2 regions of the Mesorhizobium sp. M0217 genome follow, and region 1 is predicted to be linked to the other one. Evidence: predicted binding sites of a transcription regulator. Region 1 holds the regulator's gene; the other holds the start of a gene.
What was found. Region 1 encodes PhoB, which activates phosphate uptake and scavenging genes when phosphate is short. Its sites were predicted from a motif close to TGTCATNNANCTGTCAT; they were not measured.
Positions count from the first base shown of each region.

Region 2: the regulator PhoB is predicted to act here: its motif matches at 2,066-2,082, upstream of NKJ18_RS26460 (LTA synthase family protein).

Region 1 covers NZ_JAMYSN010000013.1:54,014-58,222, forward strand. Annotated here, with positions in the region: gene xylF (D-xylose ABC transporter substrate-binding protein) at 1-279, opposite strand, end outside; gene NKJ18_RS20425 (ROK family protein) at 546-1,781, shown strand; gene phoB (phosphate regulon transcriptional regulator PhoB) at 1,812-2,501, opposite strand; gene phoU (phosphate signaling complex protein PhoU) at 2,518-3,222, opposite strand; gene pstB (phosphate ABC transporter ATP-binding protein PstB) at 3,264-4,088, opposite strand; gene pstA (phosphate ABC transporter permease PstA) at 4,106-4,209, opposite strand, start outside.
Region 2 covers NZ_JAMYSN010000023.1:58,451-62,659, reverse strand. Annotated here, with positions in the region: gene NKJ18_RS26460 (LTA synthase family protein) at 87-2,045, opposite strand; gene fabD (ACP S-malonyltransferase) at 2,293-3,240, shown strand; gene fabG (3-oxoacyl-[acyl-carrier-protein] reductase) at 3,301-4,038, shown strand.

The DNA.
Region 1 (4,209 bases):
GGCGTCCTGCGCCAGGATGATCAGCGAGTTGGCGCCCTGCGAGATCAGGCTTTCGACGTCGGTCAGCTGCTTGCCGGGATTGGACTGCGCGTCGGCCGAAATGTACTTGTCGCCGGCGGCTTCGATCGCCGTTTTCATCGCCGCCTCGTCGGTCTTCCAGCGCTCTTCCTGGAAGTTCGACCACGACACGCCGATGACCTTGTCCTTCGCCTGCGCGACCGACATCAGCGCCAGCGACATGGCGACACCCGCCAGCATGGCGGCTGCAAATCTGTTCATTATAACCCTCCCTGCGCCGCCCACGGCGCGACAAAACCGGCCCGAAGGCCTGCACAAAGAGGCTCCATTTTTTCGAGCCTCGAAAAAATACTGGTTCAATGATAAGGCACTGTCAACATCGATTATGATGGATTCTGATGGCGTTGCCGAATTTTTTCGAGCTCCGCAATAAACAATGACAGGGCTGCCGGCGTCTGCCAATATTTGGCTGGTGCCGTCGAACGCCTTCACTATCATGAGGCGCGAGGAGGCCGGGAGGAAAACAAATGTCGGTTGGGATCCGCCACGACGATCTGCGCCGTCGCAACCGTGCGATGGTGATTTCGGCCGTGCGCCGGGCCGGCCAGCCGTCGCGGACCGAGATTGCGGCGACCACCGGCCTCAGCCATTCGACGATATCGGCAATCTCGTCTGATCTAATTCAAGAAGGCATCCTGATTGAAGGCAAGCCTGGCGAGACCGGCTCGCTGAAACGCGGCCGGCCGCAGGTCGGCCTTGGCCTCAACCCGGAAGCGGCGGCGGTCATGACCGTGGTGCTGTCGCTGAACTTCCTCTCCGTCACCGTCATCGACTATGCCGGCCAGGTGGTCGCGGAAGAACAGCGCCGGCTCGACACGCTGACCATGCCGCGCGACGAGCTGATCGGCGAATGCGTAGCAATCGTCGGGCGGCGTCTCGCGGACCCGGACCTCGATGTCCAGAGCATCGCCCGCATTGCCATGGGTATCCAGGGCATCACCGATTCGCAGGCGCGGGCCATGCTGTGGTCGCCAATCACGCCACTGACCGACATTGCCTTCGCCGACATGTTGGAAGCGGAATTCGGCATTCCTGCCACCATGGAGAACGACTGCAATATGATGGCGGTGGCCCTGCAATGGCGCCAGCCCGAGCGCTACCGCGACAATTTCATCGCGATCCTCTTGTCGCACGGCATCGGCATGGGGCTGGTGCTGAAAGGCGATCTGTTCACCGGCACCCATTCCTCGGGCGGCGAGTTCGGCCACATGATCCACCGTCCGGGCGGCGCGCTCTGCCGCTGCGGGCGGCGCGGCTGCGTCGAGGCCTATGCCGGAAACTACGCCATCTGGCGCAGCGCCAAAATGATGAGCGAAGATGCCGAGCCGGTCGATATCGGCGACGCTGATATGCGCGCACTCGCCGCGCGCGCCCGCGAAACCGATGGCCCGGAGCGCGAAGCCTATCGCAAGGCCGGTGAGGCGCTCGGCTTCGGCCTCGGCAGCCTGTTTGCGCTGATCGACCCGGCGCCTGTCGCCATGGTTGGCGTCAGCGCCGCCGCCTTCGACCTGATCGAGCCGGCATTGCGCGAAGCGATCGCCCAGACCGCCGGCGGCCAGCACTCGAAATCGATCTCCTTCGACACCGAGCCCAACGAGCTGCCGCTGATCCGCGAAGGCTGTGCCATGCGCGCGCTCGGCTTCGTCGATCAGGAGATTTTCGCGCCGGGCATTCAGGCCAAATCCGGCAAGCATGTCGCCTGAATGGCCGGCAACGGCGCGACGCGCAGCATCCTAGTCTTCCCTGATCGCGTAGCCGGCGCCGCGAATGGTACGGATGACATCCGGCATGCGGCCGTTGTTGACCGCTTTGCGTAAGCGCCCGACATGGACGTCGACGGTTCGCTCGTCGATGTAGATCGTCTCGCCCCAGACATTGTCGAGCAGCTGGCTGCGCGAGAACACGCGGCCGGGATGGCGCATCATGAATTCGAGCAGCCGGAACTCGGTCGGTCCGAGCCTGATCTCGCTCTTCTTGCGGTAGACACGGTGCGACTCGCGGTCGAGCACGATGTCGCCGACCTTGAGCACGCTGGACAGCACTTCCGGCTTGGCCCGGCGCAGCAGCGCCTTCACGCGCGCCATGAACTCCGGCGTCGAGAATGGCTTGACCAGATAGTCGTCGGCACCGGTGGACAGGCCGCGCACGCGATCGCTTTCCTCACCGCGCGCGGTCAGCATGATGATCGGCAGCCGCTCGGTTTCGGGCCGCACTCTAAGCCGCCGGCAGAGCTCGATGCCGGAAACAGCGGGCACCATCCAGTCGAGCACCAGGAGATCGGGCACGTTTTCCTGCAGGCGGATCTCGGCCTCGTCGCCGCGTGTCACCACCTCGACGTGATAGCCTTCGGATTCGAGGTTGTAGCGGAGGAGCACGCCTAGCGGCTCCTCGTCCTCCACGACCATGATGCGTGGCGCGATCATAGGCAGTTCACCCTCATCAGGCCGGCGTGGCCATCGCCGTCTCGTCCTGCTTCGGACGATTGGCGGGCAATTGCTGGCCGGTCAGCACATAATACGCATTTTCGGCGATGTTGGTGACATGATCGCCGATGCGCTCAAGATTCTTGGCGCAGAACAAGAGATGCGTGCAGGCGGTGATGTTGCGAGGGTCTTCCATCATGTAGGTCAAGAGCTCACGAAACACGGACGTGTATTTGACGTCGATGCGCTCGTCGTCATTCCTGAGTTTTGCAAGAGCTGCCGCATCGGTGGCGGCATATTCCTCGACGACGCCTTGCACCTGGATCAGCACCAGCTGCGCCATGGCATCGATGGAGTGCGAGAGGTCGCGCGGCGTGACGCTCAAGCCCACGGTGCCGACGCGTTTGGCGATGTTCTTGGCGAGATCGCCGATGCGCTCGAGGTCGCCGGCCATGCGGATCGAGCCGACCACGGCGCGCAGATCGTTGGCCATCGGCTGGCGCTTGGCGATCAGCGTGATGGCGCGGTCGTCCAGTTCGCGCTGGCGCGCATCCATGATGGCGTCGTCGGAAACGACACGCTGTGCCAGCGCATTGTCCGAATTGAGCAGCGCCCTGGTCGAGCCGCTGACCATCGAGCCTGCCAGATCGCCCATGTCGCGGATCAGCTTGCTGATCTGCCCGAGCTCTTCATCGAAGGAGGCGACGGTATGTTCACCCATGATCTTGGTCCTCGTGCCTGAAAATTCACCCGCCGGACGGCTCAGCCGAAGCGGCCGGTAATGTAGTCCTGGGTGCGCTTGTCGTCGGGGTTGGTGAACATCTTGTCGGTGGCGCCCTCCTCGACGAGATAGCCGAGATGGAACATCGCCGTGCGCTGCGACACGCGCGCCGCCTGCTGCATCGAGTGGGTGACGATGACGATCGTGTAGTTCTGGCGCAGTTCGTCGATCAGCTCCTCGACACGGGCGGTGGCGATCGGATCGAGCGCCGAGCAGGGCTCGTCCATCAGGATCACCTCCGGCGACACGGCGATGGCGCGCGCGATGCACAGGCGCTGCTGCTGGCCGCCGGACAGGCCGGTGCCGGGCTCCTGCAGGCGGTCCTTGACCTCGTTCCAGATCGCCGCCTTCTTCAGGCTCTGCTCGACGATCTGGTCCATGTCGGACTTGCGCTTGGCCAGCCCATGGATGCGCGGGCCGTAGGCGACGTTCTCGTAGATCGACTTCGGGAACGGGTTGGGTTTCTGGAACACCATGCCGACGCGGGCGCGCAGTTCGACGACATCGATGTTCTTGTCGTAGATGTCGTCTTCATCGAGCGTGATCTTGCCGGTCACCCGCGCCGAATCGATGGTGTCGTTCATGCGGTTGAGGCAGCGCAGGAAGGTCGACTTGCCGCAGCCGGACGGGCCGATCAGCGCCGTCACCTGGTTCTGGCGGACGTCGAGATTGACGTCGAACAACGCCTGCTTCTCGCCATAGAACACGCCGACCTTGTCGCCGCGCATCTTGATGACTTCGTTCGACTTGGCGTTCATTTTGTCGCCCACTGCATTCTCAAGGGACTGTTCGGTCATGATGTTCATACCAAATTGCCTTTTTTCTACCAGCGCCGCTCGAACCGGCGCCGGAGCACGATCGCGGTGATGTTCATGGCCATGAGGAAGACGAGCAGGATGATGATGGCGCCGGACATGCGCTCGACAA
Region 2 (4,209 bases), on a different contig from region 1:
GTCTATATAGCAATTTGGCTGGAAGGCAAGGGTAACGCATGCTCCGGACAGCGTCCTGGCGTCGCAGGGTTGGAAAAGACCAGGCATCAACTCGTATGCGGGGTACGACCGTTGATCGTTTCGGGGAAGAAGTCCGGAGCCGCCTTACGCTTGCCGAACATCATATCGTATTGCAGCAGGCGGAAATCGTTGATCGCCGGATCGATGTCCTTCTGCCGCGCCCAGTCCGCCGTGGCCTCACCTGACGGTGTCAAAAGCAGATTGCGATCCACGACGCGATAGCGTTCGCGCAGCGTGCCTAAGAAGCCGGTATAGTAGGGGTGCGTGATCCCGGCCGTGGTAAGGATATGGTAGGGCAGGAAGGCCGGGCTCACCGCGCCCATATCCTGCGCCGGACCGGTGCGGTTAGACCAGATGACCAGCGGCGTCTGATGATGCTCCAGTGCCGCCTCCGGCGTCGGTTCCTTGCGCGGCGCGACATTGTCTTTCAGGTAACCGGTTTCGACATAGACGGGGCCGAGCGGCGGCAGATGGTCGCCGAAGAAGGCGATGACCGTCGGCCGCTCGCGCTTCTTCGCCCATTCGATCAATCGTTCGAGGCCACGGTCGGCATCGGCGGAGCCTTCGGCGTAGCTGAGCAGCGATTCCCGCGCCCATGTGCTGATCGGCGCCGCGACCTTGTGGGTCGGATTGTAATAGCGGTACGGCTCGTAGGGACCGTGGTTCTGCAGGCTGACGGCGAAGAAGAACACCGGCCGCTCGCTGGCGTCGGCCTCTGCGATGATCTCGTCGGTCATCGAGGCATCGGAAGCCAGCGGCCCGCGCTTTTCCAGTGGCGGCAGCGTCTCTTCCGAGCGGAAATCGTTGAAGCCGAAATCGGCATAGACGGCGCCCCTGTTCCAGAACCAGTTGGTGCCCGGATGGATGGCGCGCGCCCGGTATCCCTCGCTTTTCAGGAAGGTCGCCAGCGACGGCGTCGGCGTGCGCACATATTGCTGATAGGGGATCGAGCCCGCCGGCAGGAAGGCATTGGAAAAGCCGGTCAGCGCCTCGAATTCGATGTTGGCGGTCATGCCGCCGAATTCCGGCGAGAACATATAGCCGGAACGCAGCGCCCGCACATTGGGGATCGGGTCAGGCGTGATTGTGACGCCGGGCAGCTTGGTCGGATCCCAGAAAGATTCGCTCATCACCACGATGATGTCGGGTTTCTCATCCGGTACCGAGGCCGCCACATCAGGCCTGTCGATCGCGTCGATCGCCTTGTCGGAATAGCCCGCCGGGGCCGAGACATGCGCCATCGGCACGTTGAGCGCGAAGGCCAGCGCAAACCCGTTGGAGGCGTAGTTCTCCTTCTGGTCCCACATGATCGGGATGATCTGCAGCCGGTCGCGGGTCCACGAGAAGGTGGCGTAGTCCATGATCGAGACGAAGAAGGCGAGCAGCGGCACTGCCAGCGTCAGCCGCGCCAGCCGCCCTTTGCGGCTGAGGATCGGAACCTTGCGGCGCCACAACCGCCAGCCATAGATCAGCAGCGACAGGCCGGCGACGATGCCGACCGCCATGGCGAGCGCCGTCCAGGGCCGTTCGCGCACCAAGAGCGGCATCAGTGCCATGATCTGGCGCGAATAAAGAAAATCGGTTGGGTAGAGTGGATCGCCGAGATAATGCGACTTCTGATGCCCGACAAAGGCCAGCGCCAGCGTCAGCGGCGCCACGATCATCAGGCTCTGGTGACTGCGGCCAAGCACGGCGTCCAGTCCCATCAGCACCAATGCAAAGACAATGATGGTGGTCCAGCCCGGCTTGAATGGCTGCAGGAAGAAGTCGACCGTGCCGAAGAAGTCGCCCCGCACGATCCATTCGATGGCGAACACCAGGATGGCGGAGGCAAGCAGCGTGACCAGACCGTAGCGGATGACCGGCCATCTGCGCCCCGGCAGGTAGCCGGTGGACGGATCGTCTTCCAAGAACTGTGGCGCGGGTACGGCCGCGCCCTTCCTGATCCTAGCCACGTCTCTTCCCCCGGCCCAAGCAACGCGCATTTCCACTCGCGCCACCGTTCTGTCATAGAACTGTCATGCAAAAGCTAGCGCCTGTGGCGAAAATAAGAAGAGCCAGCAAACGATTCGTGAGCGGTTTTCATCAGGTGTGATCGGCAAAAAGCCTTTGGGAACAGGGACTCGAGGTCAGCTCCGGTTTAAGCGAGAGCGGAAATGCCGCCTCCGGGCTTGACTTGACGGTCCGCCTTGCGTCACAGGCAGGAAAAATCAGCCGCTGGAGAGCGCCCAAATGGCCGTCGCATTCACCTTTCCGGGACAGGGCAGCCAAGCTGTCGGCATGGGCAAGGACCTCGCCGACGCCTTCCCCGAGGCACGCAGGGTGTTCGAGGAAGTCGATGATGCGTTGGGCGAAAAGCTGTCGAAACTGATCTGGGAAGGCCCGGAAGAGGCGCTGACCCTGACTGCCCATGCCCAGCCGGCGCTGATGGCGGTCTCGCTGGCGGGAATCCGCTCGCTGGAAGCGCGCGGCTTTTCGCTGAAGGACAAGGTTGCCTACGTTGCCGGTCATTCGCTCGGCGAATATTCCGCCCTTGCCGCGGCCGGTTTCGTTTCGGTCGCCGATGCCGCCCGGCTGCTGCGCATCCGCGGCAACGCCATGCAGGCGGCGGTGCCGGCCGGCGAGGGCGCCATGGCGGCGATCATCGGACTGGAACAGCCCGACGTCGAAGCCGCTTGCACCGAGGCCGCAACGGGATCCGGCAAAGTCTGCCAGATCGCCAACGACAATGGCGGCGGCCAACTGGTGATCTCCGGCGCCAGGGCGGCGGTGGAACTCGCCGCGAAACTGTGCACCGAAAAGGGCGCCAAGCGGGCGCTGATGCTGCAGGTCTCCGCACCCTTCCATTCGGCGCTGATGGCGCCGGCGGCCGATGTCATGCGCGAGGCGCTGGCCGGCGTGACCAAGAATGCACCGGTCGTGCCCGTCGTCTCCAACGTCACTGTAGCCCCGACCAGCGACCCCGACGAGATCGCGCGCCGCCTGGTCGAGCAGATCACCGGCCGCGTGCGCTGGCGCGAAACGGTGGAGTGGTTCGGCGCCAATGGCGTCGCCACGCTGTTTGAGATCGGCGCCGGCAAGGTGCTTTCCGGCCTGGCGCGGCGGATCAACCGCGACATCGCCACATCGGCCGTCGGCACGCCGGCCGATGTCGAGGCGGCGCTGGCCGCGCTTGCATAATCCACTGGCGATTCAACCCCTCCCGTGGGAAGGGTGTTCTCTTAAGATCAGGAGACGAAAATGTTCGAACTGACCGGCCGCAAGGCGCTCGTCACCGGCGCATCGGGCGGCATTGGCGAGGCGATTGCCCGGGTGCTGCATGCGCAAGGCGCCATTGTCGGCCTGCACGGCACCCGCATCGAGAAACTGGAGACCCTGGCCGGCGAACTCGGCGACCGGGTAAAGCTGTTCCCGGCCAATCTAGCCGACCGTGACGAGGTCAAGGCGCTTGGCCAGAAGGCCGAAGCCGAACTCGAAGGCGTCGACATACTGGTCAACAATGCCGGCATCACCAAGGACGGCCTGTTCGTGCGCATGGCGGACGCGGATTGGGACAGCGTGCTGGAGGTGAACCTCACCGCCGTGTTCCGGCTCACCCGCGAGCTGACCCATCCGATGATGCGCCGCCGCCATGGCCGCATCATCAACATCACCTCGGTGGTCGGCGTCACCGGCAATCCTGGCCAGACCAATTATTGCGCCTCCAAGGCCGGCATGATCGGCTTTTCCAAGTCGCTGGCGCAGGAGATCGCCACCCGCAACATCACCGTCAACTGCGTCGCCCCGGGCTTTATCGAATCGGCCATGACCGACAAGCTCAACGACAAGCAGAAAGACGCGATAATGGCCGCGATCCCGACGCGCCGCATGGGCACGAGTGTTGAAGTGGCGTCGGCCGTCGCCTATCTCGCCTCCAACGAGGCAGCCTACGTCACCGGCCAGACCATCCACGTCAACGGCGGCATGGCCATGATCTGACGGGATATTGCCGGGTGATAAGAAGACATGGCCGGCTTGTGAAAAGAGACCATTTCGCCTTGGACCTCGGCCATTTTTCGTGTAATGCGGCCCGCAACCCGGCGGTTCGGGCAAAAACCGGTCCGGCATCGTTGCGTTTCCCGCAGGACCATCTTTCAGCTTGATTAGCGG